2 linked regions of the Luteolibacter flavescens genome follow. The protein of the gene in region 2 interacts with the protein of the main gene of each other region in a pairwise test. Links are inferred from orthologs where the notes say so. Each region holds a gene or a part of one and is shown on either strand. Other genes may lie near its edges. The genes, in order: OKA04_RS13135 and OKA04_RS23005.

The links.
Region 1: the proteins of OKA04_RS23005 (region 2) and OKA04_RS13135 interact in binary tests that used the Escherichia coli proteins (3 or more experiments, as listed by UniProt). The link is inferred for Luteolibacter flavescens from one-to-one orthologs.

The regions. Positions count from the first base shown.
Region 1 is NZ_JAPDDS010000006.1:290,098-304,602, forward strand. The notes cover bases 3,946-6,734. They hold OKA04_RS13135 (cysteine desulfurase family protein), read left to right. Parts: upstream 3,946-4,643; coding sequence 4,644-5,825; downstream 5,826-6,734. Other genes in these bases: cls (cardiolipin synthase), read right to left, coding at 3,946-4,499; OKA04_RS13140 (thioredoxin domain-containing protein), read left to right, coding at 5,869-6,734. Also shown: OKA04_RS13105 (C39 family peptidase), read left to right, coding at 1-18; OKA04_RS13110 (DoxX family protein), read left to right, coding at 93-578; OKA04_RS13115 (hypothetical protein), read left to right, coding at 774-1,262; pyrF (orotidine-5'-phosphate decarboxylase), read left to right, coding at 1,321-2,100; OKA04_RS13125 (MBL fold metallo-hydrolase), read left to right, coding at 2,130-3,056; more of cls, read right to left, coding at 3,072-3,945; more of OKA04_RS13140, read left to right, coding at 6,735-7,890; OKA04_RS13145 (discoidin domain-containing protein), read right to left, coding at 7,894-9,315; OKA04_RS13150 (hypothetical protein), read left to right, coding at 9,451-9,747; OKA04_RS13155 (PD-(D/E)XK nuclease family protein), read left to right, coding at 9,909-12,500; OKA04_RS13160 (UvrD-helicase domain-containing protein), read left to right, coding at 12,497-14,505. UniProt on the Escherichia coli protein: Master enzyme that delivers sulfur to a number of partners involved in Fe-S cluster assembly, tRNA modification or cofactor biosynthesis. Catalyzes the removal of elemental sulfur from cysteine to produce alanine.
Region 2 is NZ_JAPDDS010000020.1:27,009-41,667, forward strand. What follows is about bases 3,956-6,898. They hold OKA04_RS23005 (iron-sulfur cluster assembly scaffold protein), read right to left. Parts: upstream 5,685-6,898; coding sequence 5,226-5,684; downstream 3,956-5,225. Other genes in these bases: OKA04_RS23000 (ATP-binding cassette domain-containing protein), read right to left, coding at 3,956-5,004; OKA04_RS23010 (FGGY family carbohydrate kinase), read left to right, coding at 5,819-6,898. Outside these bases: OKA04_RS22985 (response regulator transcription factor), read left to right, coding at 1-99; OKA04_RS22990 (hypothetical protein), read right to left, coding at 727-2,676; OKA04_RS22995 (hypothetical protein), read right to left, coding at 2,696-3,097; more of OKA04_RS23000, read right to left, coding at 3,217-3,955; more of OKA04_RS23010, read left to right, coding at 6,899-7,312; OKA04_RS23015 (lysophospholipid acyltransferase family protein), read left to right, coding at 7,312-7,995; bifunctional methylenetetrahydrofolate dehydrogenase/methenyltetrahydrofolate cyclohydrolase FolD, read left to right, coding at 7,992-8,864; OKA04_RS23025 (efflux RND transporter periplasmic adaptor subunit), read right to left, coding at 8,938-10,014; OKA04_RS23030 (efflux RND transporter permease subunit), read right to left, coding at 10,011-13,208; OKA04_RS23035 (3-keto-disaccharide hydrolase), read left to right, coding at 13,428-14,096; OKA04_RS23040 (tetratricopeptide repeat protein), read left to right, coding at 14,145-14,659. UniProt on the Escherichia coli protein: A scaffold on which IscS assembles Fe-S clusters. Exists as 2 interconverting forms, a structured (S) and disordered (D) form. The D-state is the preferred substrate for IscS.

The sequences.
Region 1 (14,505 bases), on a different replicon or contig from region 2:
TTCGTCTTCAAGCCCTGACGGGTCGCTCCGCCGCGGTGGATTGCGTGCTTTCGAGCTTGGCTCAGGGGGTGGATTCATTAAAAGGCCCCGCCGTGCCATCCCGGAAAACCAATGAAATCGGCCCATGGGTCGCGCTCGTCCTGCGGGTCGCGCTGGGTGTGTTTTTCGCCTACAGCGGGTGGCAAAAGGTCTTTGGCACCGGGCTTGATGAATTCACCCGCGCGGTGGGGAATTACAAGATGCTCTACCCGCCGTGGGACGCGGTGCTCGCCTACACCATCCCCTGGGTGGAGATGGTGGTCGGTGCCTGCCTCATCCTCGGCCTGTGGAAGCGCGGCGCTCTGGTGGTGCTCGCCGGACTGGTGGCCACCTTCGCCATCGGCGTCGGCCATGCGTGGAGCAAGGGGCTGAATATCGCCTGCGGTTGCCACGGGAATCCGGACGGCACGCCGATGGACTACACGATGAAGTTCGTGGAATTCGGCGGCTACTGGCTGGCCATCGGCCTCGTCTGGTGGCTCGGCCGGAAGACCAGCGGCCACGTCTTCGGCGGGACGAAAATGAAGCTGCCGGGCTGAGCCATGGCCACACGGGACTTCTCCTGGCATCCTGGCCGCAGGGGGCGCTACGCCTTCCTGCTGTTACCGGTGATCATCGGGGTGGCGGTCCACGATGCCCCGCACCGCTTCTCTTCGAAGAAGGCACCGTGGGGCTGAAATCAGGCGTCGTTTCGGGATTGAAATCCGAAGCGCGACCGCCATTATGAAAGCGCGATGGAAGCGTTCCCATGGCATCCCGTTCAGAAGCGCCGACAGGTCTTTCTCGCGGCGTTTGCCGTCCTCTGCATCGCTGGCTGGTGGCTGACGCCGGGAGATATGGAGCGACAGCTTGCCCTGTGGGCGCTGGTGATTCCTGCACTCGGAACGGTCAATGCGGTGGCGGAGGTCGATGCCGATGGATTGAGGCTGGTGCGGCGGTGGCGTGTCTTTGGCGTCATTCCTTTGTTTCGGAGGGAGTTTCCTCTGGGTGATTTCCGGGCGGTGACCCTGCGAGGAATTCGCGACCCGCAACCCGGCGATCCGGTCTATCTGGTGCTCACCCGCAAGGATGGACGATTCATGAAAATCACCTGTTTCTCCGGGTCAGCGCTCCGGGATGGGTCCGCGGAGGCGGCGGTGGAACGGCTTGCGCGTGCCGCTGGTCTGCCGGTGGCGGACTACCCGGCGTCGGGCTATACGATCCCGATCTGCACGAGGGGATAAGGCAAGGATGCCGCGGGTCGGGTGTTGCGGGTTCGCTCCGCGGTGCTACAACCGCGCCATGCGCTACCGCGAACGTTTGCAGGCGAGGATTGCGGCGACCGGCTCCCGCCTTTGTGTGGGCCTCGACCCCCGGCCCGGTGAGGGCGGCATCGAGGCGGTCCCGGATTTCCTCAAGCGGGTCGTCGATGAAACCTGGCAGCACGCCGCGGCCTTCAAGCCGAACATGGCCTACTTCGAGGCGATGGGCCTGCGAGGCATCGAGATCCTGGAAAAAATGCTCGGCGACATGCCGTCCGAGGTGCCGGTGATCCTGGACGCGAAGCGCAGCGACATCGGCGAGACGCAGAAGTACTATGCCCATAGTTACTTCGCCCACTGGAAGGTGGATGCCGTGACGCTGAATCCTTTCCTCGGCTATGACTCCATCGAGCCCTTCCTCGCCTGGGAAGGGAAGGGGATCTACCTGCTGGCGGTGACGTCGAATGCCGGGTCGGCGGATTTCCAGCAGCAGACGCTGGCGGACGGCCGCTCGGTCTTCGAGTTGGTAACTGCACTGGGTGAGCGTGCGAAAGGCCTGCCCACCGACGTCGGCTACGTGGTCGGCCTGACGAATGCCGCCGGGGTGCTGGCCAAGATCCCGGACGCGCCGCTGCTCGTGCCCGGCCTGGGAGCACAGGGTGGCGACCTCGCCGCGCTGGCCGCGGCCGCCCGCACCGCGCCGGACGTGATCAATGTGTCCCGCGGCATCCTTTATGCTGACGATGGCAGCAGCTACGGCGAGCGTGCCAGATCGTGGGCGGCGAGAATTTCGCAGGCCTACGAAGAACCGGTCGCGTGAACGCGTAGCAGGGCTAACGTGTAACCCTGATGCCGAGGAACGAACATCCGAAGACCGGTCAAGTGACCGCCCACTACTCCGGCCTGCTGCCGCAGAAGGGCTGGCCGGGGCGGAATTACAAGTTCTTCCGGCATCGCATCGTGCCCGGCATGTTTTCGAAGCGCGGGGGCCTGGCGCAGGACCCCGTGCTGACCGTCCCCGAAAACGGCAGTGTGCGGGTGACGTGGGTCGGGCATGCCTCCTTCCTCCTGCAATTCGCCGATCACTCGGTGATGATCGACCCGAACTGGGCGCGCTGGCATGGCTTCGTGAAGCGCCTGCGCGAGCCCGGCCTGCCGCTGAAGTCGATCCCTGAGCTGGACCTGGTGGCCGTGAGCCATGCGCACTTCGACCATCTTCACAAGCCAAGCCTGAAGGCGCTGAAATCCCGCGGCGGCATCATTGTCCCGCGCGGCAGCGGCAGCCTGGTGAAACGCCTCGGCTTCCCCGCCGTGCATGAGGTGAAGGTGTGGGACCATTTCGAGTTTAACAGCCTGAATGTGATCCACACGCCTAGCCACCACTGGGGTGCACGTTACCTGCACGACATCCATCGCGACTACGGCGGCTACCTCATCGAGTCCGGTGGCAAGAGCGTGTTCCACTGCGGCGACAGCGCGTGGTTCGACGGCTTTGCCGAGATCGGTCGCCGTCTGCCGAATATCGACGTCGCGCTGATGCCCATCGGTGCCTACGACGCGCCGAGCGGACGCGACGTGCACCTGAATCCGGAGGAGGCCGTGCGCGCCTTCGCCGAGATCGGCGCGAAGGTCATGATCCCGATGCACTACGGCACTTTCCCGCTCGGCAATGAACCGCTCGGCGAACCCGTCGAGCGTCTGCTGATGGAGGCCGACCGCCTCGGCATCAGCGAGAAGATCCTCATTCCCGAGGAAGGCGTCGGCATCGAATGGTGAGCGGCTTGATCGCCCTCACTGCACCGGTGCCATCAGCCGAGCGGCGCGGCAGGCGAGGCGGAAGCCGAAGGATCTCTCGGTGAATTCCTCCACCTTCACCTCGCGGGATTGGGAGAAGTCCAGCTCAAGCATGTGCGCCACCTCGTCGGCAAAGGCGGGGTCGGGCGAGAGCGCGGAAATCTCGAAGTTCAGGCGGAAGGAGCGGTTGTCGAGATTCGCCGTGCCCACGCACGCGAGCTGGTCGCTCAGCACCACCTTCTGGTGGAGGAAGCCGCGCGTGTAGCGGAAGAGCTTGATGCCGCAGGCGATGGCCGGCTCGAAGTAGGTGAAGGCGGATAGCCACACCAGCAGGTGATCCGGTTTCTCCGGGATCAGGATGCGCACGTCTACCCCCCGGATGGCGGCGGTCTGCAGGGCGGTCATCACGCCATCGTCCGGGACGAAGTAGGGCGAGGCGATCCACAGCCGCTCGCGCGCGGTATTCGCCATCTCCGCCACCACGAGCTGCCACGAGTCCACCGGATCGGCGGGGCCGGTGGGGATCACCGCGGCCATCTGGTCGGCGCTCTCGGCCTGGCCGGACCAATCCAGGTCCGGCACCTCGTCCGCGGCCCAGTTCCAGTCTTCCAGGAAGACGAGCTGGATGGCCTGCACCGAGGGCCCTTTCAGCTTCAGATGGGTATCGCGCCACGCGCCGAAGCGCTGGTCGCGGCCGAGGTACTCGTCACCGACATTGATGCCGCCGATGAAGGCCTCCTTGCCGTCCACCACCACGATCTTGCGGTGATTGCGGAAATTGAGCTGCACGCGCGACACCCAGTGACGGTTGCTGCCAAAGGATGCGTGGAAGATCCCGGCGGCCTCCATCTCCTTCAGGTAGGAGCGGGAGAGCTTGTTCGACCCGATTTCGTCGTAGAGGAAATAGACTTTCACTCCCGCCTTTGCCCGGTCGATGAGTGCCTGCTGGAAGCGCTGTCCGACGCGGTCGTTCTTCACGATGAAGAAGTTCACGAGCAGGTATTTCTCGGCGGACGCGATGGCCTCGAACATTGCCTCGAAGGTCTCCTCGCCGTCGATCAGCAGGGTCAATTCATTGCCCCGTGTGAAGGGCAGGCCGCCGAGGAATTCCGCCGCTCGACCGAAGGCATCGTCGGGCTTGATCTCGTAGTGGCGCAGCCGCCGGTGCATGTCATCGGCCACTTTCCGCAGCGCGGCATCCTCGCCGCGGCGGGCCCTCACGTAGCCGGAAAAACGGGACTTCCCCGTGAAGTAATACATCGGAACGGCGAGCCACGGTGCGGCCAGCAGCGAGACGATCCACGCGATGGTCCCCTGCGAGGTCCGCACGTGCATGAGCGCGTGGATGACGAGCAGGAAGCCGACGATGTGGAAGATGAGAAGGGCCCCAGCGAGGACGGCGGCGAAGAGTTCCTGGTGGGGCATCGGCCGAATCTAACCGCTTTTGCCTGTCGGCCAAGCGATGGTTCTCTCGCGGGGTTATTTTGGCAGCGGGTGATGTTCCCGGGAATATCTTCCACGGGTGACGAGGCCGTTGCAGGAGCCGGGTCCGGCGGCTAGCATCGGCCCGTGATCTACCTCGATGCCAATGCCACCACGCCGCTCCTGCCGGAAGTGCTCGACGCGATGCTGCCGTGGCTGAAGGAGGGCTTTCATAACCCGAATGCCAGCTACCAAGGGGCGAAGGAGGCACGCAAGGCGATCGAGGAGGCACGCGGGAAAGTCGCGGCTCTGATCGGCGCGCAGCCGGACGAGATCGTCTTCACCGGCGGCGGCACCGAGAGCACGAATGCCGCGCTCAAGTGGTTGGCCCGGCTCATCGGCAGGAAGTCCGGCCGCGTGATCACCAGCGCCATCGAGCACAGCGCGGTGCTGAAGCCCTGCGAGACCTTCGCCGACGTGGGATACGCACTCACGCGGGTGGGAGTCGATGGTGGCGGCCGGCTTTTGATGGAGGATTTCGAGGCGGCGTGCGATACCGCGAAGGAGGGCGGGGGATTCGCGTCCATCATGTGGGCGAACAACGAGACCGGCGTGATCCAGCCGGTGGAGGAAGCATGCGCGATGGCCCGGGAGCGCGGCCTCGCCTTCCACACGGATGCCATCCAGACCGTCGGCAAGATCCCCGTGGATGTCCGCGAGGTGCCGGTGGACTACCTCTCGCTCTCCGCGCACAAGTTCCACGGGCCGAAGGGCGTGGGCGCGCTCTACATCCGCAGCGGTGCCCGCTTCGAGCCGCTGCTCCGCGGAGGCGGCCAGGAAAAGGATCGCCGCAGCGGCACGGAAAATACTGCGGGCATCGTAGGTCTGGGCAAGGCGGCGGAACTCGCCATGGAGAGGCTTTCGAAGAAGGAGACTCCCGCGTCGCTGAGGAATGCCTTCGAGGCAAAGGTCGTCGGCGAGGTGAGCGGGGTTTCGGTGAATGGCGAACTCCTCCACCGCCTGCCGGGCACCAGCCATCTATCCTTCACCGGCTGCGAGGCGGCGGGCCTCCTGATCCTGCTGGATGACCTCGGCGTCGCGTGCTCGGCGGGCTCCGCCTGCATGACGGGCAAGCAGCAGCCATCGCATGTCCAGAAGGCGATGGGCTTCTCCGACGCGAAGGCGAAGAGCAGCCTGCGCTTCGGCTTCTCCTGCCTGACCACGATGGAAGAGGCGATGGCCGCGGCGGAGTCGGTGAAGAGGGCGGTGGAAAAACTGCGGCGCGTCCAAGGCGGCAGCACGGGGCCGGTGATGGTGTATTCCCCGTGACGTTCTTCCGTGCCATCCGGCCATTTCGTGGTTTGCTCCCGGCATGCCGAATGCCCTCGCGCACGAGACCTCGCCCTACCTGCTCCAGCACGCGCACAATCCCGTGGACTGGGTGCCGTGGTGCGAGGATGCCTTCGCGCGCGCCAAGTCGGAGGACAAGCTGGTCTTCCTCTCCATCGGCTACTCGACCTGCCACTGGTGCCACGTGATGGAGCGCGAGAGCTTCGAGAACGAGGCGATCGCGGGCGTGATGAATGCGAACTTCATCTGCGTGAAGGTGGACCGCGAGGAACGCCCGGACATCGACGCGACCTACATGGCCTTCGTCCAGGCGACGACCGGACAAGGCGGCTGGCCGATGAGCGTGTGGCTGACGCCGGCGGGGCGGCCGGTGGTGGGCGGCACCTACTTTCCCCCGGAGGACCGCTACGGCCGCGCGGGCTTCCCTCGTCTCTGCGCGGAGATCGGGCGGCTGTGGCAGGACGACCGCACGCGCATGGAAGAGAGCGCCGCGAAAGTGATGGCGCACCTGCGCGAGCAATCGGCGGCGGATTCCGTGCTCAATGGCTTGCCGCCGGACAAGGTCTTCGGCGACTTCCTCGACCGCTGCGAATCGATGTTCGATCCGGCGCTCGGCGGCTGGGGCAATGCACCGAAGTTCCCGCGGCCCGTGGTGCCGCGCCTGCTGCTCCAGCTCGCCGAGAGATTCGGCGGCGACGAAGGCGAGGCCGCGCTGCAGATGACTTCGCGCTCGCTGCGTGCAATGGCCGCGGGCGGGATGAATGACCAGCTTGCCGGTGGCTTCCACCGCTACTCGGTGGACCGCTACTGGCACGTGCCGCACTATGAAAAGATGCTCTACGATCAGGCTCAGCTCGCGCTGGTGTATCTGGAGTCGTGGCAGGCCACGGGCGAGGATTGCGACCGCGAGGTGGCCGAGGACATCTTCCGCTACGTGCTGACCGATCTGCTCGACCCGACCGGTGCCTTCCATGCGGCGGAAGATGCCGACAGCCTCGTTTCCGCGGAGGATGCGGAGAAGAAGGAAGGCGCGTATTGGACCTGGGAGGCCGCTGAGATCTATCGCCTGCTCGATGCGCGGAGCGCGGCGATCTTTTGCGCAGCCTACGGCATCGAGGAGAATGGAAATGCGCGTCCCGAGAGCGATCCGCATGGCGAGCTCGAAGGCCGCAACACGCTCTATCAGGCGACGGGCATCGATGCCTTGGCGGAGCAATTCGACCTGCCTGCGGAAGAGATCCGCCTGCTGCTCGGGCAGACGGCCAAGGTGCTGCTGGAGGTGCGGAGACTGCGCCCGCTGCCGCATCGCGATGACAAGCTGATCACCGCGTGGAATGGCCTGATGATCGCTGCCCTCGCGCGCGGCGGTCGCGTGTTGGACCGCGCCGACCTCATCGATGCCGCGGCAAAGGCAGCCGGCTTCATCCGCCGCGAGCTATGGGATGGTGCGAAGCTATGGCGGAGCTTCCGTGGCAAGCGTGGCGATGCGCCGGGCTTCGCCGCCGACCACGCATTCCTCATTTCCGGGCTCATCGAGTTGCACGGGGCGGATGGGGATCGCGCCTGGCTCGACTGGGCGGCGGAGCTTCAGGATGCGCTCGACCGCGACCACTGGGAGGAAAGCCAGGCGGGCTATGTGATCCGCGCGGAGTTGCACGGCGAGCCCCTGCTGGTCATCCGCGAGGACTACGATGGAGCGGAGCCGTCCGCGAACCACGTCGCGGCGGAGAACCTGCTGAAGCTGGCTGTCCTGTTGGATGAGCCCGCTTTCGAAAAGCGCGCCGAGGCCATCCTTCGTGCCGGTTCGCGCGTCGCGCAGACGCAGCCCTTTGCCGTGCCGGTGCTGCTCGGCGCGCTGGACCTGCACCAGCGTGGCGTCACGAAGATCGAGGTGCGCGGCACACCCGAGCCGGCGCTCGCGGAAGCCATGCGCCGGGCATGGCTCCCGCGTGCCGTGTGGACACGCTCCGCCGGGGATGGGGACGTGATCGTTTGTGAGAATCAGGTCTGCAAGCCGCCCATCCGCACCGCGGCGGAGTGGTGAGATTCACTCTTCCTCCACGCGGAAGAAGAGCTTGTCCTCAGCGATGAAATTGAACTCCACGGTGGTGGTGTCGGCACCATCCGCACCGCTGATCCCTCCGAGCATCTGCGTGCTCCAGTCGGTGAGTTCCGCGGAGGACGTGACGCGGTAGTTGTCATTCTCACGCGAGCGGAAGGTCAGGCTCACCCGGCTGTTCACGAAGTCGAAGGCGCTCGCCGTGATGGCCAGCGGCATCAGCGGCTGGAGCGATGTGCCCGGCAGCGGGATGGTCTGGAGCGGCTGCTTCCGGTTGATCGGTGTCGGGAAGTCGTATGCCGTCATGTTCTCGATCAAGGTCCAGGTATTGCCGTCGGGACTGCCCTCCAGCGTCCAGCGGACCGGGTCGCGATCCGTGTAGTCATTGCCCGTGGTGAAGCGATAGCCGTCGAAGGTGGTCGCCGCGCCGAAGTCGAAGACGAGGCCGTTCTTCGAGTAGTCGAGCCACTTCGTGCTTGGGTCGTTGTCGAGCAGGTTCTCCGGGCCTTCCCATTCCGAGGGATCGGGGTCGATGGCCGTGGCGGACGCGACCGTCAGCCGGGTGGTGCCGAGGAAGAAATCGAAGTCGCAGATCTGGATGCTGTTCGCGGTCGAGGTGTCGCGCAGCTTCACCGGCGTGAAGCGCACGTAGCGTGCGGATGCGGACCCGCCTGCCACGGTGCGGATGGTCACGCTCTGGGTGGCCTCCTCCTCTCCCTGCACGGCCGTCAGCGTGTAGGTCGTGTCCGAGTTCGCCGCAGGGGTCACGTTGAAGCTGCCCGATCCCGCGACCGCTCCGGGCGTGGGGTCGATGGTGAGGGTGGTCGCATTGAGCACCTCCCAGGAGAGATTCGTCGAGGCTCCGTTGATCAGCACCGCATCGGCGGCGCGGAAGAAATACAGCTCCAGATTCGTGAAGGGCGGCACGTGGATATTTGCGGAGTAGGTCTCCCGATGGTACGGCACGGGGTAGTTCGTGCGCTCGTCGATGAGGGTCCAGGTGTCGCCGTCGTTGCTGCCCTCCAGTGTCCACGTCACGGGGTCGCGGTCCTCGGCATCGCCTGCGGTGCCGAGGCGGTACTGGTCGATGGTCACCACTTCCGGGAACTCGAAGACCAGCGCGCCTTTGTTGAAGTCGAGCCACTTGGAGCCGAGGTCGCCGTCCTTGACGTTATCGACGCCTTCGTTGCCCGGATTGTCACCGTCAGGGTTGGTCACGGTGGCGGTCGTCATGTCGAGCGCCTGGCCGAGGAAGCGGAATTCGAATTCCGCAAGCTGCACGCTGTCGGCGTTGTCGCCGCCACGCAGGCCGACCGGAGTGAAGCGGAAATGCGAGTAACTCGCTTCCCCCGCTTGCGCTGAGGTTAATAGCAATAAGGCGAGGGCGGGGATATGGTATGGGGTTTTCATGAGTGTGAATGAAAACAATCCCGCGTGCGTTATCAGAACCGTTTCGTGATGTCAGCCCTCTTTGGGATGACCGGGCCTTTCGGTGGGTTGAATCCCGATTGAATGCGGATAAGGTCGCCTGCGTCTGAGAAAACGATGAAAGCACTCTGCATCCTCTTGGCCTTTGTTTCTCTGTCGGTTGTGGCTCCCGCTGCCAATCTGGCATTCAAGAATGACACCGGCTCCGCACAGCGGGTGGTGGTGTATCAGGATGGAAAAGTCGCGGGATACGTGGACCGTCTGAAACCGGGTAAAACATTTCTGGTGAAAGTAAAGGATACCGGAAACAGGCCGGTGGTTTGTCTTAAAGTGGCGGGTAAGGATGAATATCTTTTCCTCCCGCTGAAGACGAAGGCCTACAAGCTGTCCTGGTTGAGGAACCTGCTCTGGTAAGCCTCCGGGGACGTGTCTGCGGTCCGAGTTTTTGCTGTCCGGCGGGTGACTTCCGGGCATGAAATCGGTCCATGCCGGAGCGCGTCTTTTTGGGCTGGCACAGGCCCCTGCTTGGATTGCTGACAGAGTGGCTTTTGTCCAGGCGCGACGAGCTTCCGGCGATGCTCGTCGTGGTGCCCACCGCGCAGGCGGGGCGCTTGCTGCGCGAGTCGCTGGCCGAGGCGGCGGGTGGATTGCTCGCGCCAAAGGTGGTGACGCCCGGTCACTTCCTCCGCACGGAGCACGCCGCGCCGGAGTCCGTAGAGCAGATGGCGTGGATCGAGGTGATGGAGTCCGTCCGCGATTGGACGCCCTACGCCGCGGCCTTCCCCCTGCCGCCGGGCGAGGGGGAGCCGCCGGGCTGGGCGATGGGGCTGGGCAAGGCGCTCGCGGGGATCCGTGCGAGCCTGCAGGAAAATGCGCTCACGATTTCCGAGGCCTCGCACCGCATGGGGAAGACCGTGGAGGGCGAGCGCTGGGAAGCGCTGTCCGCGCTGGAATACAAGGTGGAGCAGCAGTTGGCCCGCTGGGGATATGAGAGCCGCAGCCGCATGCTGGCGCGTGGCACCCGGGTCGAGCCGGAGCGGCGCATCGTGCTCGCGGGCGTGCCGGACTTTCCCGCTGCCGCAGTCCGGCATTTCGCGGAGGCAGTCGTGCTCATCGGTGCGCCCGAGGAAATGTCGTCGGATTTCGATGACTACGGCAGGCCTGGTCCGGACTGGACCGATACACTGCTCGCATGGCCGCAGCCCGGCAGCGTCACTCTCACCGCCGACCCGCGCCAGCAGGCAGCCGAGGCGATGCAAGTCGTGGCCGCGGCGGGCACGCCGTCCCATGATCTGGCGCTCGGCTCCGCCGACGAGGCGACCGCGGGCGAGCTGGTGCGCTCCTTCGGACGTGGCGGCTGGGTCCTGCATGATCCTTCGAATCTGCGGCCCGCTCCCTTGAAAGCGTGGCTGGCTGCATGGCGGCAGTTCGTTTCCCGGCCCGACGCAGGCTCGGCGGTCGATCTCCTGGGCTTCGCCGAAACCAGTGCGCTCACCGGTGGCAAGCGCGCCCAGCGGGTGATGGCCCTGTCCGCTGCCCGCGACCAATGGCTCGCCCGCGACCGGGACGACCTGCAGCGCATCGCGGCCCTGAACCCGCGGAATCTGGAGTCGATCCAGCTCGCCATCGATACCCTCGAGTCCCTGATGCGGTACCGGTCGATCTTCCTCCGCGACGGGGTGCATGCAGGCCTCCGCCGCCTGCTGGACCGCGTGGACCCGGAAGGGCGGCAGAGCGATCCCATCCTCGAGTGGTCCCATGCCACCGCTCCCCTCGCCAACGAGATCCGCCGCGATGCGGGATTCTGGATCGACCTGCTCTGCGCGTCCCTGCCCGACGTTCCAACGCCAGCACCGGAAGACCGGGTGCTGGATGTCCAGGGCTGGCTGGAGCTTTTCCATGCGCCCGGGCAGCACCTGGTCATCTGCGGGATGAATGAGGGCCAGATCCCGGGGCGCGCGAGCACGGATGCCTGGCTGCCGGAAGGCACGCGGAAGCACCTGGGCCTCTCGCACGATGCCGGCCGCCACGCACGCGATGCCTACCTGCTGATGGCGATGACCGAGGCTCGTCGGGCAGAGGGCCGAGTCGATCTGCTGCTGACGAAGACGGGGGCTGACGGCGGCGTGCTGCTGCCCTCCCGGCTCCTGCTCGCCGCGGATGAGAAGGAGCTTCCCGTGCGAGTGAAGCAGGTTTTCAGGGAAGTGGAGCCTCCTGATTCCTCGCTCGCATGGACGCTGGATGAGGCATGGAAGTGGCAGCCGCCGGCGGTGGAGAAGGAGCTGCGGATCAGCGTCACGACCTTCGCCGACTACCTCGCGTGCCCGTTCCGCTTTTATCTTAAATACGTGGCCGGCATGAGCGAGCCGGAGCCCGAGCGGGTCGAGTGGAACCAGCGCGACTTCGGCAACGTGGCCCACATCGTCGTGGAGCACTGGGCGGTGGACGAGCAGGCAAAGGATTTCGCGGAAGCCGGGAAGATCGAGAAGTGGGTCCACGATGAACTGGACCGCGTGATCGCGGAGCGCTTCGGGGCGAAGGTGCCTCTGGCCGTGCGCATCCAGCGCGAATCGCTGCGGCAGCGGCTCTCGTGGTTTTCCCGCATCCAGGCGGAGGAGTGGAACCGCGGATGGAGGATCGAGGAGATCGAGAAGAAATTCGAGCTGGAGATCGAGGGCGCTACCATCGTCGGGCGCGTCGATCGCATCGAGCGGAACATCGACGGACGACGCCGCGTGCTCGACTACAAGACGGGAACTACTGCGGGCGTCGTAGAAAGCTCGCACCGCACGGGCATGAACGCGAACACCCGCCTGCCCGCGCACCTGCAGGATGTGCCGGAGATCCTCTGCACCGGGGCGGACGGGAAGCCGAAGCGCTGGAAGAATCTCCAGGTGGCACTCTATTCCGCGGCGCTGGGAGGGGTGGACGAGCTCGGCTACTTCCAGCTCGGGGCGACGGAGGGCGATGTGAAGCTCTCGCTCTGGGACGGCTTCTCCATCGCCGACCGCGAGTCGGCGATGGCCTGCGCCGGCTGGGTGGTCCGGCAGGTGAAGGACAAGGTTTTCTGGCCGCCGGCGGAGAAGGTGGACTTCGACGATTTCAAGATCCTCGCCCTCGGCCGCAGCCTGGATGAGACCGTCGCGATGAGGGGAGGTGCCGCATGAGCCTGCCGCCCGTGCTCTCGAAGAACCTGATGATCCTCGCGTCGGCGGGATCGGGGAAGACCTTCCAGCTCGGCAACCGGGTCATCGGCCTGGTGGGGTCGCGCGATGTGGATCCGGCCCGGATCGTCGCGCTCACTTTCACGCGGAAGGCGGCAGGGGAGTTCGCGGACTCCGTGCTGTCGAAGCTCGCCATGTGCGCGCTGGACCCGGGTGAAGAAGAGAAGCTGGGCCAGCAGATCGGGGCTCCCTTTCCTGCGGCGCGGACATTGGCGCGGATCGTCCGCGCGCTGCCGACCTTCCAGCTCGGCACGATGGACGGCTTCTTCGCTCGGATAGTACGAGGGTTCCAGTACGAACTCGGCCTCACCGGCGGCACCTTCGAGCTGATCGAGGGGCCGAAGCTCGAGGCCGCGATGTCCGACATGCTGGCGGAGATCCTCGGTGCCGCGCTGGAGCGCGAGGGCGCGGAGGATTTCCTGAATGCCTTCCGCCGCGCGACGATGGGCAAGGAAGGAACGGGCGTGCTGAAGGACGTGGAGCGCTTCCTCGGCCAGTGGCATGGCCTGTGGAAGGCGGGCATTCCGCTCGGCGGCTGGGGCGCGCCGGCGCTCTTCGGCAGCTTGCCCGAGGTCACCGAGTGGGAGAAGCAGAAGCACGAACTCGCGAGGAAGCTAGATGCGGCCTGCACGTCCATCGCGTGGACGGAAAAGCGCCAGCCGGAAAAGATGAGGCAGCTCTCCGCGAGCTTCATCGAGCACACCGTGGGCAGCGGGAGAATCGCCACCGATTTCTTCAAGGCCTGCGCCGAGGTGGTGGCCAGCGGTGCCTCGCCGATGAAGCTGCGGCATTACAAGGAATTCGATGTCGGCGGCGCGGCCGAGCGCGTCCTGACCGAAGCGGTCACGCTGCTGGCCGGATGCGAGCTGGCGGCTGCGATCGCACGCACCCGGGCGGTGGCGGAGCTGGTGGCCAGCCTTGATGCGGAGTGCGAGCGGAGGCTGCGGAGGAAGGGTCTGTTAGGTTTCGATGACGTGAAGGTTCTGATGGGCCGCTGGACGCAGGACGAGGATGCGCGCCTGCGCCGCGAGGCTGTCGATTTCCGCCTCGATGCCCGCTACGACCACTGGCTGCTGGATGAATTCCAGGACACGAGCCGTGCGGAGTGGGCGGGAATGGTTCCGTTGCTGGATGAAGCGGCCACGCGGGACGATGGGACGCTCTTTGTCGTCGGCGACCGCAAGCAGGCGATCTACGGATGGCGCGGCGGCGATGTGAGCCTCTTCGACGAAGTGGAGCATCGCTACGGCGGCGGCCTTGCGATTGGCACCATGCCGGACTCATGGCGGAGCTGCCCCGCGGTGCTCGATCTGGTGAATGCCGTGTGTGGCGACGCGGCGACGATCGGTGATCTTTTCGGCGCGGAGATGGCGCGGCGCTGGCAGTGGGAAGAGCACGTTTCCGCCAGGCCGGGAGTGACCGGCGAGGCCCGGGTGGAAGTGGTCCCAAAGGACGACCGCGACGCTCGCCTGGTCGAGCTGCTGCGCGAGATCGGCATCGGTGAGAAGAATCTCACCTGCGGCGTGCTGGTGCGGACGAATGACCAAGTGCGGGCCGCCGCGGCACTGCTGCGCGAGCATGGCTTCGACGTCATCGAGGAAGGTCGCCGTCAGCCGGTGGCGGACAATGCCCCGGGCGTCGCGCTCTTCCATCTGATCCGCTGGCTGGCCGATCCGAATGATGCCTTCGCGAAAGGCGTGGTCGCCATGTCGCCGCTGGATGCGATCCTGAAGTCGCGCCACGGCGAGCATTGGCAGGCGGCGTGGGAGGGGCTGCTGAAGGAAGCGCGCACGCATGGCTTTGCCCCGATGGTGGAGCACTTGGTCGAGCCTTTATGGGAAGCGATGTCCGAGTTTTCCCGCAGGCGTGCGGGTGATGTGATCGGAGCGCTGGCGGAGTTCGATGCGACGGGTGCCGCCACCCCGCGCGAGGCTGCGCGGTGGATCAA
Region 2 (14,659 bases):
GACCAGCACGTGCTGATGCTGCGGAAGAAGATCGAGGCTGATCCGGCAAGGCCCGAGATCATCGAGACCGTGCGCGGGACGGGGTATCGGTTTTCGTAGCGGGGCCGGATTTCCGTAAGGGAGTCGCGTTCACGTAGCGGAGCTACATCCCCGTAGCGGAGCCGACTGCGTCGCTCCGGCTGGGTGCGGACCGCATGAACAGTCAAAGTGGCGATCCACCTTCAACCCCCGCCCCGCCGGAAGGACGCAGTCCTTTCGCTACCTTTGGCTACGCTTCCGCAGCGGAGCTACATCCTCGTAGCGGAGCCGACTTCGTCGCTCCGGCTGGGGGCGGACCGCATGAACGATCCAAGCGGCGATTCTCCTTCATTCCCCGCCCCGCCGGAAGGACGCAGTCCTTCCGCTACCTCTGGCTACGCTTCCGTAGCGGAGCTACATCCTCGTAGTGGAGCCGACTGCGTCGCTCCGGCTGGGTGCGGACCGCATGAACGATCCAAGCGGCGATTCTCCTTCAGCCCCCGCACAGCCGGAAGGACGCAGTCCTTCCGCTACCTTTGGCTACGTTTCCGTAGCGGAGCTACATCTTCGTAGCGGAGCCGACTGCGTCGCTCCGGCTGGGTGCGGACCGCATGATCGATCCGAGTGGCGATCCACCTTCAGCCCCCGCACAGCCGGAAGGACGCAGTCCTTCCGCTACGGGAGAGTTCGCGCTAGCGACGGTGCGCCTCACTGCTCGGCATTTGCCCGCGCCTCGGCCTTCGAGCCCTTCTCTTCCAAGATCTCGCCGAGCATGCGCTGGATGCCGGCCTCCGCCATCTCGCTGCGCGGGTAAAGCGCGCGGGCCTTGAGATACCAGGAAAGCGAAGCTCCAACCTGCTTGTCGCGGCGCTCTTCGAATTCACGTGCCTTGCTAAGCGCGCGGGTGAAGTCGGCCACGTCCGGAGCCAGCTTTTCCAAGGCGAGGCCGAGATTCGGATCGTCCGGGAAATCCTTGCGGAGGGAAGCGAGCTGCTCCCATGCCGCGTAGTCCTGGCTCATCTTGCTGAATTCCGCGGCCTTTTCGAGCGCACCCTCGATGCGGGTCAGATTCGTGATGATCTGCTTGAAGGCATCCTCGCGCGCGGCATCGCCCGCGATGGCCGGGGCCAGCTCATACTGGCGGCGGAAGATCTCGCGGTAGTTCCGCTCGCTGAGAAGGCGGTCGAAATCATTCTTCGCGACCGCCATGCCACCGCCGGCTTCGACGAGCTTGTCGAATTCGGCGAGCTTCGGATTCTGCGGCCACACTTCCATGGCGTTCTTGATCTCCTGCGCGGCCTTCTCGTTGTCGCCCTTGGAGGCGGCGAGCTTCGCGGCATCGATGTGCATGCTGCTCACCCGCGTGTAAGTCGCGATCGCGGCTTCCGGCTTGGTGGCGTCAAAGTCACCGGCCATCTCCTTCAGCTTCTTCGTCAGGTTGCTGGCGGTGGTGTAATCCTTCGCATCGAGAGCGGCGATGAGCTTGTAGGACTCGCGGACGAATTCCAGCACCTGGCGCTTTTGCTCGCGCGGCAGGACCCGGATGGACGGCATGAATTCACCCACCGCATAGGCCTCGCTCAGGCGCTTCGCGGCGCTCTGGTATTCCTTCTTTTCCACGAGGAAGGTGAAGGCGTCCACGCCTTGGTTCACGTCGCGGATCGCCTCGCTGGCAAGCGAATCGAGCGCCGCCACGGTCGGGCTGGCACCGAGGCTCTCGGTGAAGAGCTTGTTCACCTCGGACTTCTGGTCGATGTGCAGGCGGTTGTCCCCGTCCTGGAAAATCTGGTGGTAGAAGCGCGCGGACATCACCACGTGCTCGAAGCGGCGCTGCACGAAGAACTGCAGCATGAGCGCCTGGTACTGGACCTTCGCCTGCGTGATCTGGAGTTCGTTCTTGGCGGTATTCGCCTTCTTCATCGCCTCGATCTCGGCGATGCGCTTCACGGAATCCACATACTGGAGCGAGACGACGCCGCGGCCCGGATTCTCCGCAGGAGCCTTCGCCCGGCCGGGTGCCCGGTTGTTGCCACCGCCGCCACCCTGGCCGGTCGCCTTGGTCTCGTTGAGCGAGGGATCGTGCTCGTGGCGGGCCTTCCAGTCGGCATCCTTGATGAGGCGCTGCTTCTCCTCCTCGATCGCGCTCGTCAGCGCGCGCGTTCCCGAGATGTCCTTCTTCGCGAGCACCGCGGCATAGATCGCCTGGGTCAGCGAGTCGCAGAGCTTGGCGTCGCCGGGGAAAGATGAAGCACGCGGGAGCAGCTTCACCGCGCCCGGGAAGTCCGGCCCGCCCTTGTGATGCGGCGAGACGAGCTCGAGGATCTGGTCGATGGTCTCGCGATAGGCCTGGGCGTCCTCGGACTGGTCCTCGGGCTCGTTCAAGTAGCGCTCGAAACGCGCGGCGAGGGCCCTGTTGTCCGTCGCAGCCCAGGTGTGCCCGTTCCACGAGACGGTCTCCGCGGAGGGATCGAAAAATGGAAGCTCGCTGCCAAAGGGCGAGCCGCCCGGCTTCGCCTGCTCCGGCTGCCGCTGGACGACGGTGTCGTTCGTCTGCGTCGCCGGGGGATTCGTCACGCGCTCGCGGGCGTCCGGGTGCAGGACCTGGCCGGGCGCGATGGCGACGGTGGCGAGCAGGGCGAATGGGATGAAAGTTTTCATGAGGAACGGGACGGGACGCTCAGAGAGGATTGATGCCGGTGGCGACCGCGATGCCGGCTTCGCGGATGCGGACCTTGATGCGGTAGCGCTGGGAGCGCTCGATATTGGACTTGGCCAGATTGGCCGGGATCTCGACGCCGAGGAACTGGTCGCCCGAATTCGTGTCCACCTTCAGGCTCACGACCTGGTTCGGATTGTCGCCGAGGAAGAATTTGTCATCCACCGTGCCCTCCACGACGTACTCGTTGTCGCGCAGGGATACGCCATCCATCACATCGGACATGTTGATGGTGGCCATGTTGGCATAGGTGTCCTTTTGCTTCCCGAGGAAGAACTTGCCACCGAAGAAGGCGATGGCCACGAGAGCGGCGATCCCGATCAGAAGACCGGGCTTGATTCCAGAACTGGCGCGTCGAGCCATGGGACTACAGTGGTGGGTTTCGGCTTAAAGTTCAGTCTCTAAACGTTTCCCGTGGACTCAAGTTTCCACGATTTTCGGGGTGATTCACGCCTTTTCCCCACATTTGCCCGGTATTTCCATCAATCCCACTGGTGGCGGCGTGTGCCGACCCATGCAGCGATGAGACCGGCGGCGATGTGGAACCCGAGCGTGTAGAGGCAGGCCTCACGGGTGGAAAGCGAGGTATCCACCACGGTCTTCACCGCCTCCAGCACCTTTGGCTCCAGCGCCCCGATGCTGCCCGACCACGCCCAGTAGGCGGAGATGAAGGGCCGCGTGAAACCCTCGACGGAATCCGGCAACGCAAGCACCGCCCCCGAGAGAGGAAGCTGGAAACCAACGAGATAGATGGAAAGCAGCGACGCCTGCTCGGCGGTGCGCATCAGCGCGGAGATGCCGAGACAGATGGCCGTCATCCCGCCATTCACTAGCAGGAGGAAGATGATATGGCTCTCGAAGCCCCCTGCCCCGCCGCGGAATGGCGCGAACAAATTGACGAAAACCGCCATCCACAGCGATTGCGCGAGGACGAGACACGCGAGGAAGGCGATCTTGCTGGCCAGATAGGCGGTCGGTCGCAGCCCCCCGAATTTCTCCTTCTCGAAGATGGACCGCTCTCCGGCGATCTCCCGGGCGGAGTTGTTCGAAGCCATCAGTGCGAGCAGGATGACCTGGAACATGACGATCCCGGAAACGGCCGAGCCGACGCGCACCTGATCCTGCCTCACGACCTGCTGCTCCTGGAAATCCTGCATCACGTTCCCCAGGCGGGTCTCGGAAAGATTCGCGATCTGGCCGAGGGCGTTGTCCTTGAAGAGGGTGACCAGCACCGGGAAGCAGAGCAGGATGGCGAGCTGGAGAAAGACCTGTCCGCGATCCCGGAAAAAGATCCGCCAGCGGCGGGACAGCAGCGTGGTGAATTGCGCGAAGAAGCCGGGCGTGCGGATCTTCTCCGACTCGGGCTTCTCTTTCGCCGCTTGCTCCTTCTCGTCCGTCACCTCCTGGGTCGGGACCGGCTCGGGATCGGCAGGCAGGTGCAGGCCGCCGGAATCGACGAGCTTCGTGCGATTCCGGTCGAGCTTCGTATAGTAAGGCCCGCGGTGCTTCATCCACGAGCTCTGCCAGCGATCGGAGGTCTGGCTGGCGAGCTTGGGGTAGACTTCCTCGGTATCGTGCACCGAGAAGTAGTGGTTCATCTGGTCCGGCGGGCCGTGGTAGGCCACCCGGCCCTCGTGCAGGACGAGGATGGAATCGTAGAGTTCCAGGTGAGCCAGCGAGTGGGTCACGGACAGGACGATGCGGCCCTCGCGGCGGGAGAGGTCGTGGAGCAGGCGCACGATTTCCCGCTCTGAGCGGGGGTCGAGGCCGCTGGTCACCTCGTCGCAGAGGAGCAGCTTCGGATCCGACACCAGCTCCATGGCGAGGCCTAGGCGACGCTTCTGGCCGCCAGAAAGCACCTTCACGTGGCGGTCGGCGATGGTGGTGAGCCCGGTTTCTTCCAGCACCCGGTCGATGCGCTGGTCCAGCTCCTCCATGTCCCGCGTCTTCACGCGCAGGCGGGTGGCGGCCTCCACCGACTCGTCCACGGTGAGCGGATCGTAGGCGACGGAGAACTGCGGCACGTAGCCGATCTCCGAGGGGTCGAGGTCGCCCTCCTCGGAAAGATTCCGCCCGTCCCAGTAGAGCGCTCCGGCCGACTCCGGATTCAGGCCGGCGATGGTTTTCAGCAGGGTCGTCTTGCCGCAGCCCGAGGGGCCGACGATCGCCATGAAATGCCCGCGCGGGATCTGGATATTGACCTTATCGACGAGGTTCACGTCCTCGCCGTCCTTCTTGATGGTGAAACAAACGTCCTTGAGCTCGAGCACGGGCAAACGGGTGAATTGGATAGCTACGGAAGAAAGCGGCCGTTTTTCGCAAGGGCGAGAAAGAAAGGGCGGTCAGTCTCCGGACGCCCCACCGATCTCCACCAACGCCTCGCCAACCTCAATCAACTCCCGGGCGGTGGAAAAGTGTCTCCCGAGAAGCTCTTTCAATGCTGCTTTGGAGGTTTGCCGGGGACGAGCACTGTATCGAGAACGGGGCCGTCTCACTCCAGCGGAACGATCCGAATCTTCCCGGCGGGCTGCTTCATGCTGTCGGAGATCGTGGTGCCGACCGCTTTCGGTGCTTCCGCCGGGGTCTGGTCGAGGGCGTTTTTCAGCGCGCCCTCCACGAGCTGGCCGCAGTGGATCTTCATCGGAGGCAGCGGACCGAGGTCGCCGGTCAGCTCGTTTGCGGAGAGTTCGCGGGCTTCCTCGGCGGTCTTGCCCTTGAGCAATTCGGTGGCCATCGAGGCGACGGCGATGGCGGTCTGGCAGCCGAAGGACTGGAAGGAGGCCCGGTCGATCACCTTTTTGCCGTCCTTTTCGGTGAACTTCAGCCACATCCGCAGCATGTCCCCACAATCGGGCGAGCCGACGGTGCCGACGGCATCCGCATCGGCGAGTTCGCCTTGGTTCTTCGGCGAGGACAGGGCTTCGCGGACTTTTTCTTCGAAATCGCTCACGCCGCGACGATGCGGCAGGCGGGCGAGGATTCAAGCGCGGGAAAATAGGAACCACCAAGCTTGCAAAGACCCGCCGCACCGGAAAATCTAACGCCGCCCCCAACAAAATCCTCCCGTCGCCCGGATAACGAGGCATGCACTTTCTAGGAATCGAAATCGGCCACGCCGCCACCCGCGTGGTGGCACTGGATCTCGAAGCCGCCACGGTCGCGGCCGAAGCCACCGCCGCCCACGCGTGGGTCGAGGGGCTTCCCGACGGCTACCGCGAGCAGGATCCGGCGTCGTGGATCTCCGCAGCGGACCACGCGATGCGGCAGGTGCTGGAGACGCTGGGGGACGCCCGCGGCGGGGTCGCGGGCATCGGCATCACCGCGCCGACCGGCGGAATGGTGGTGCTGGATGAGAACAACCGCATCGTCCGCCCCGCGAAGCTGGGGATTGACCGCTCGGCCCAGCGGCAGGCGGAAGAGATCGCCCGCGCCTTCGGCGGGGCACCCGGACTGATCGAGCTCTGCGGGAATCCGGTGGATGCCGGTTCGTTGGCCGCGCAGTGCCTGTGGCTGAAGCAGCATGAGCCCTACCACTTCCAGCGCGCCGCGCGTCTGATGACGCCGCAGGACTTCATCGGCTACTGGCTGACGGGTGAATCCGGCATCGAGGCAGGTTCCGCGGCCACGACCGGTCTCTTCAATGTCCCGCAGCGGAAGTGGAGCGGCGAGCTGATGGAATTCATCGACAGCCGCGTCTTCGACATGCTGCCGCCGGGCATCTCCCCGCTGCAGCCGCGCGGGCAACTCCGCCCCGGCCTGTGCCGCTCGTGGGGCCTGCCGGATGGCGTGATCGTGGCCCCGGGCTCGGGTGCCGCCGCGCTGGCCGCCCTCGCCGTGGGTGCCGCGGGGAATGGCTCGGTGGTCGCGGACCTCTACGCCGATGGCTCGCTGTGCGCGATTTCCGACCGCCCCGCCGTGGACTTCCAGGGCGAGGCCTCCATCCTCTGCGATGCCTCCGGCCGCTGGATCACGCGCATGGGCATGGCCAATGCCGTGTCCGCACTGGAACTCGTGCGGCGCCACTACGGCTGGTCCAACGCGGAATACGAAAAGGCGCTGACAAGCACGGAAGCCGGGGCAAACGGTCTGCTCTTCCTGCCCTACCTGCGCGGCGAGATCACGCCGCGCCTGCCGGATGCCACCGGCGTGCTCCACGGGGTGACGCTGGACAATTTCACGCCGGGAAATCTGGCACGCGCCTCGGCGGAAGGCCTCGCGCTGGGCTTCGGCTACGGCTTCAGCCGCCTGCGCGACCTCGGCTTCGAGCCCTCGGGCGTGCGCGTCAGCCGCGATGCGGGCCCGGCCTTCCACCAACTCCTGGCCGATGTCTTCGGCGTGCCGGTCGCCTCGGTCGCGGTCTCCGGCGGCTCCCTGCTGGGTGCAGCCATGCAGGCGGCGGTGGTGTATTTCCGGCTGAATGGCGAGTCGCTGGGCTTTGACGAGATCGCCGGCTACATCGTCACCATGGACGATGCGACGCGCCGCGATCCCGATCCGCAGCGCCACGAATTCTACCAGGACCTGCTGGCCCGCCAGCAGTACCTCGTCGAGACGCTCCACGCGGGAGGTTTCCTGTAATGGCTGGCAAGGGCTCGGAAATCCGCGAGAGCGGGAAGGCCACCGCGCTCGGCACCTTCGCGGGGCGGCTGATGCAGGCGTGGAGCGCCACCCTGCGCTTCGAAATCATCGACCGCTGCGGCCTCACCCGGCCCGGTGGCATCCCCGGCCCGGTGATCTACTGCCTGTGGCACAACCGCATCTTCACCATGCCCGCCGCATGGAAGAAGTCCTGCGGAAAGCACCGCCAAGCCGTGGTGCTGACCAGTGCCAGCCATGATGGTGCGGCGCTCGCGCGGGCGGTAGGCGTCTTCGGCATCGGCTCGGTGCGTGGCTCATCCTCCCGCCGGGGCGTGGCCGCGCTCGTCGGCATGCGGAAGGCACTGCGGGAAGACACCGACGTGTGCGTGACGCCGGACGGACCGCGCGGCCCGAAGCACATCGTCCAGCCCGGCATCATCAAGCTGGCGGAGTCCACCGGCGTGCCGATCGTGCCGATCCACGTGACGTATTCCTCCTGCCGCGAGCTGAAAACCTGGGACCGCTTTGCCATCCCGGCCCCCGGCAGCCGGGTGCGCGTCATTTTCGACGAGGTGCTTGCCGTGCCCGGAGGGCTCTCCGAAGATGACTTCGAAACGTGGCGCCGCCGACTGGAGGAGATCATGCTCCGCGGTGCCAACCCAACTTCCGACCACCTACGATGAGTTCCGTAATTGATGGCAAGTCCGTGGCAGCCGCCGTGCTCGAAGAATGCCGCAGCGAAGTCGCTGAGCTGAAAGCCAAGGGCATCACGCCCGGCCTGGCCGTCGTGCTGGTGGGCGATGACCCGGCGTCGCACGTCTATGTCGGCTCGAAGGTCCGCACCTGCGGCGACCTTGGCATCTACTCGCGGAAGATCGTGCTGCCCGCCGAGACCTCGCAGGAGGAACTGCTGGCCGTGGTGAAGGAACTGAATGCCGATGCTGCCATCCACGGCATCCTGGTGCAGAGCCCGCCGCCGAAGCACATCGACGAGGAAGCGATCATCCGCGCGCTCGACCCGCGCAAGGACGTGGACGGCTTCCACCCGGAAAACGTCGCCAAGCTCGCGCTGGAGGACAAGACCGGCTTCGTCCCCTGCACGCCCGCCGGCAGCATGCGCCTGCTCGCCGCCGCCGGGGTGAAGACCGCCGGTGCCGAAGCCGTGGTCATCGGCCGCAGCATGATCGTCGGCAAGCCGATGGCGCTGCTCCTGATGGCGAAGGGCTCGGACGCCACCGTCACGGTCGCACACTCGCGCAGCAAGGATCTCGCCGCCATCTGCCGCCGCGCCGACATCATCGTCGCCGCCGTCGGCCGCCCGGAAATGGTGAAGGCCGACTGGGTGAAGGAAGGTGCCGTGGTCATCGACGTGGGCATCAACCGCATCGAGGACGCCTCGAAGAAGAGCGGCTACCGCCTCGTCGGCGACGTGGCCTATGACGAGGTCGCGCCGAAGTGCTCCGCCATCACCCCGGTCCCCGGAGGCGTCGGCCCGATGACCATCGCGATGCTGATGAAAAACACGCTGCAAGCGGCGCGTCAGCTCGGCTGAGAAACGAAAAGAAAAGAGCGTGGACACGGCGTCCACGCTCCTCGGTTCAAAGGGCTGTCGATGTTTCGCGGCCTTACTTCCCTCCGGCCACCAGCGGGCTCGGGGTGACGGCATCGCCGGGGCGCAGCATCGCATTCGGGCTGACGATCACCTGGCTGTCCGGCTTCAGCGCCGCGGAGGTCACTTCCATCTGCGGGCCGAGATTGCGGCCGGGCAGCACATCCACGAGCTTCATCTTCCCGTCCTCGACGATGGAGACGAACGACTTGCCATCGCGGAGGATGAGCGTGTTGTTCGGCAGCAGGTAGGTGCCGGGCGCGGGCTTCAGCTTGAAGGCGACGGTGCCGGTGAGGCCCGCGGGCAGGGTGAGGTCCGGATTCTCCAGCAGCAACTCCACGCGCATGGTGCCGGTGGCGGTGTCGAAGAGATTGCTGGAGCGGCTGACCTTCGCCGGAAATTCGCGTCCGGGAAGCTCGGCGAACTTCACCGTCGCCTCCGTCTCGGCGGAAAGGCGCAGCGCGACATCCGGCGTGGCACCCACGGCGAAGCGGAGCTGGTTCAGCCGCACGATGTGGAACATCCACTCGCTGGTGGTGGCGGAGTCGCCGCGCACGAAGTCACCACGGTCGATGCGGCGTGCGGAGACGGTCGCTTGGAAAGGAGCCTTCACGACGGCGAACTTCTGGAGCTCTTCCAGACGACCCACCTCAGCCCTCGCGGCGCGCACGGCGGCCTCCAGCTCGGCGGCGGATGCCTCGCGCTGCTCGGCCTCTTCCTTCGAGACGGCCTGCGCATTCAGCAGGCCGGTGGTGCGGTTCGAGGTGCTGCGGGCGATCTCGGCACGGGCGACGGCCTGATCGACGGACGCCTTCGCGGCTTCCAGCTCCTGCTCGATGTCCGGGATATCGATCACCGCGAGCGTGTCGCCCGCCTTGACGCGGTCGCCGATATCGACCGGCCGCTCCTTCACCGTGCCGGTGGCGCGGGAGAAGATGCGGGCCTGCTCGACCGGCTCGGTGCGACCCGGCAGGTCAAAGGTGCGGGCCTCGGTTGCGGCGGACGGGGCCACGGTGCGCACCGTGGCCGGCTCCTGCGCGAGGGCAGACACCGCGGAGGCGACGAGGAGAAAGGGAAGCGTGCGGGCAATCATGACGGCTCGGGAATGACGGTGGATGGGAGAGCTTCCTCGCTCTCTTCTTTCTTCGGGTGGAATCTGGCGCGGACGAAGGCAAAGGCAATCGGCACGACGAAGAGCGAGGCCATGGTGCCAAAAAGCAGGCCGCCGATCACGGCGCGGCCGAGAGGAGCATTCTGCTCGCCGCCCTCGGCATGACCGAGTGCCATGGGGATGACGCCCAGGATCATCGCCAGCGCGGTCATCATCACCGGGCGGAGGCGGGTGGTGGCAGCCTCGATGGCGGCATCCAGCGCGGTCTCGCCCTGGTCGAAGCGGTCACGGGCAAAGCTGCTGACGAGCACGCTATTCGCCGTGGAAACGCCCACGACCATGATGATGCCCATCAGCGCGGGCACGCTGAGCGGGGTGCCGGTGACCCACAGGCCGAAGAGCGCACCGGACACGGCGACCGGCAGGCCGCTGATCGCCACGAAGGGCAGCGTCCACGATTGGAAATTCACCACCATCACGAGGAAGACGAGGACCGCGGCGAGGCCGAGGCCGCCGATGAGCTCGGAGTAGGCGGACTTCATGAGGGCGGCCTGGCCGGTCAGCTCGATCTTGTTGCCGGGCTTCTGCTGCTTGCGCAGTTCCGCAAGCATGTTCTCGAGCTCGATGGTCAGGCTCCCGAGATCCCGGCCCGCGGCATTTGCCACCACCGTGTAGGTCGGCTGCAGGGTGGTTCGCGAGACACTCGCGGGGGCGCGCTTTTCCACCACGGTGGCGAAGGCGCGGAGCGGCACCGGAGAGCCCGTGCCCGCCGATCCCCGGATCGGAAGGTTGAGGAGTTGCTCCACGCTGACGAGATTCGATGGCGGTGCGATCACCTGCACGTCATACGAGGCGCCGGTCGCGGGGTCGGACCAGTAGTTCGGCGCGATGGAGCCACCGCTGCCGAGCGCGGCAAGCATGGCATTCGCCGCATCCTGCTGGGTGATGCCGAAGGTGGCGGCACGCGCGCGGTCCACGCGGATCGCATAGCCCGGCTGGTCCAGCACCTCGCGCAGGGTCACGTCCACCGCGCCGTGCACCTTTGAGAAGTCGTCGCGAAGCTTTCTCGCGAGCGCCAGATTCCCCGGGACATCGCGGCCCATGAAGCGGACCTCGAAGGTGGTCGGCGCGCCGGATGCCAGCGTCTGGCTGGTCGCGTCGGCGGGACGGAAGAAGGACTGCACGTCGGGGAACTTCTCCGCGAGCATCTCGCGGATCTTTTGCTCGTAGCCGAGGCTCGGCCCGTGGTCGCCCTGGAGCTGCACGAGGATCTCACCGTCCGACGAACTGATGGCGGTGGTCTCGACCCACGCCTGGTTCACCGATGAAGGAGCGCCGATATTCTCGACGATGAACTGGAGTTCTTCCGCGGGGATCACATTGCGGATCTCGCGCTGGATGTCCGCGAGGGATGCCGAGGTGTCCTCGATGCGGATGCCGCTGGGAATGCGGACGAACAAGCGGATCAGGCCGGCATCGGTCTTCGGGAAGAACTCTCGGCCCGACTGCCACGCGGAGAAGCCGCCGATGCATGCTGCCACCAGCACGGGGATGAGGATGAGGTATTTCCTGGGCATCAGGAATTTCAGGATCTTGCCCTGGAATTCCGCGATGCGGTCCACGCCGCTTTCGATGCCGTGGTGGATCTTGCCAAAGCCACGCGGCGGCAGGCCCTCGCGCTTCTTCTCCGCCGCGGCCTCCGCGGGCAGGATGATCGAGGCGAGCGTCGGCACCAGAGTACGGGCGAGGAGGTAGCTCGCGATCATCGCGAAGACCACCGCCAGCGCGAGCGGGCGGAACACGTACGATGCGGTGCCGCTGAGCAGGAAGATCGGCAGGAAGACGATACAGATGGAGATCGTGGAAACGAACTCGGGGAAGGCCACCTCGCGGGCACCGTCGATGATCGCCTGCCGCACGCCCTTCCCGAGCGATATCTGCCGCTTGATGTTCTCGATCTCCACCAGCGAGTTGTCCACGAGGATACCGATCGCCAGCGCGAGACCGCCGAGGGTCATCAGGTTGAAGGTCGCACCGACGAGCGAGAGACCCACGATCGAGCAGAGCAGCGCGAGCGGAATGGAGGTCAGCACGATGAGCGTGGAGCGCCACGAACCGAGGAAGAGCAGCACGACCGCGGCGACGAGACCGCCCACCAGCAGGATCTCGTGCTCCACGCCTTTCACCGCCGCACGGACGAAGACGGATTGGTCGAAGATCGGCTCGATGTTCATCCCCTCGGGGGCCGATGCGCGGACCTCGGGCAAGCGCTCCATGATCCCGTCGATGATGTCCACGGTGGAGGCATTGCCGAGTTTCAGGATGGAGATCATCACCGCGTTCTGGCCGTTGAGACGCGCGATGTTCGAGCTGACCGCCTCGCCGTCGCGGACGTTTGCGAGGTCGCGCAACAGGATGGTGCGGCCTTCCACGGAGCGGATCGGCAGGTCGAGGAAGCCCTGGATATTCTCCGGGCTCGCATTCAGCTCCACGGGCAATTCGCGGCCGCCCTCACGCAGCGAGCCGGAAGGCAGGGTGAGATTCTGCCGGCCCACGGCGGCATTCACCTCCGCCGCGGAAATGTCGAAGGCATTCAGCGCCTCGGGGTCGAGATCGACCATCACCTGGCGCGCGGCACCACCGTAGGGCAGCGAGATCCGCATGCCGGGCACGCTCTGCAAGGATGCACGCAGGGTGAGGCGCGCGTAGTCGAAGAGCTGGCCGCCGGTCATCGTGTCCGACGAGATGACCATCTGCACGATGGGCACGCTGGACGGGCTGGTGCGGACGATCAGCGGCGGCGTGGTGCCCGCCGGCATGCGACGGATGATCGTCTGCGACACCGATGTCGCCTGCGCGAGCGCCGTATTGATATCGACGTAAGGCTGGAACTTCAGCTTCACGAGGCCGATGCCATTCGAGGTCTCGGAGCGGACCTCCAGCAGGTCATCGACGTTGTTCAGCGTGGCGATCTCGGAGAAGGACGAGATCTTCGACGCCATCTCGGCCGCGCTGAGGCCATTGTAGCTCCAGACGATGGTGACCTCCGGGCTATCGACACGCGGCAGGATATCCGTGGACATCCGCTTTGCCGACATGAGGCCGAAAAGCAGGATGAGGATACCGAGAACGCCGATGGTGTATTTGTAACGGAGTGCAAAAAGAACGATCCACATGATCTGTAGAGCCTCGGCGGCGGGTGCTGGAATTAACGATGACCAAGATGCCGCGGAACCGGCCGGTATTCCCGATTTTCCCGATGGGAAACGATCACCGTGGCAGCGCGATCCGCGCCACCTTCGTTCGATGAACGTCAAACGTCGCGTGTTTTTTCGGTTTGAAACACTTTTTCCGGAGAAATGCCGCTACGGTGATTTCCGTAGGAGGAGCTACCCATGAAACCCATCATCCTGCTCCCGCTTCTCGCCGTGACCGCCCTCGCCGAACCGGTCGCCCTCTTCAATGGCAAGGACCTCACCTGCTGGAAGGCGGATGTCCCGGAGGCGGACAAGAAGCCGGACATCGCCCCGAGCTTCATCGTCCGCGATGGTAATCTCGTCTCCCTCGGCAAGCCGCTCGGCCATCTGGTCACGGAGCAGGAGTACGCCAACTACCGGCTGACCGTGGAGTATCGCTTCCCGGACAAGGGAGGGAACTGCGGCGTGCTCGTCCATGCCTCGAAGCCGCGGGCACTCTACGGCATGTTTCCGCAGTCCATCGAGGTGCAGATGCAGTCCGGCAACGCGGGAGACTTCTGGTGCATCGGCGAGAACATCGAGGTGCCGGACATGGAGAAGCGCCGCCCTCACAAGGAGGGACAGAAATTCGGCGGAGGCCCGGACGACGCGCGCAACATCAAGAACCTGACCGACGACTCCGAGAAGCCTCTCGGCGAGTGGAACACGATGGTGATCACCTGCAAGGGCGACACCGTGACCGTGGAGGTCAATGGCACCGAAGTGAATGCGGGCAACAAGGCAACCGCGAGCAAGGGGAAGATCGCCCTGCAGGCCGAGGGGACCGAGGTGGAATTCCGCAAGGTGGAACTCGAGCCCGTGAGATAAGTCACGAAGATCTCGCCGGGACGCATGCGGTGAGATATCAGGTGCCGCATGCGTTGCTTGTCCTCCCTCATCGCCGTGCCGCTTGTCCTCGGCGCTGTCTCTTGTCGCAAAGAAAGCTCCACCCAGCCCGGACCACCGGTCGCAACCCCGGAAACTGCCGCGACCGAAACCACAACCGCTGACGAGGAGGTCAACGACAAGAGTGCGAACATCCACGAAGAGGTCGCAGCCGCGGCCAAGGATGGCGATCGCGAGAAGCTGCTGCGGCTCTGGTCCACCGGGGCGCTGGTCGATGAACTTGTGAGCCGCGGCTATCTCGGCGAGCCCGACGCGGAGGCGAAGTCACGCGCGAAAGCGGCGATCGACGAGCACTCCGACCTGCTCGCCTCCTATCTTGAAAAACGCATCGGCGAATCGTGGCAGCCCTACATGACCAGCGTGACGACGTCCGGGCTGCAGGTGAGCATTTATCGCACTCGCCAGGAAGACGGGTCGCGCGACACGGTGATGCGCTTCTGGTATCGCTCGCATGAAGGACGCACACAACTCGTCGATTGCGAGGA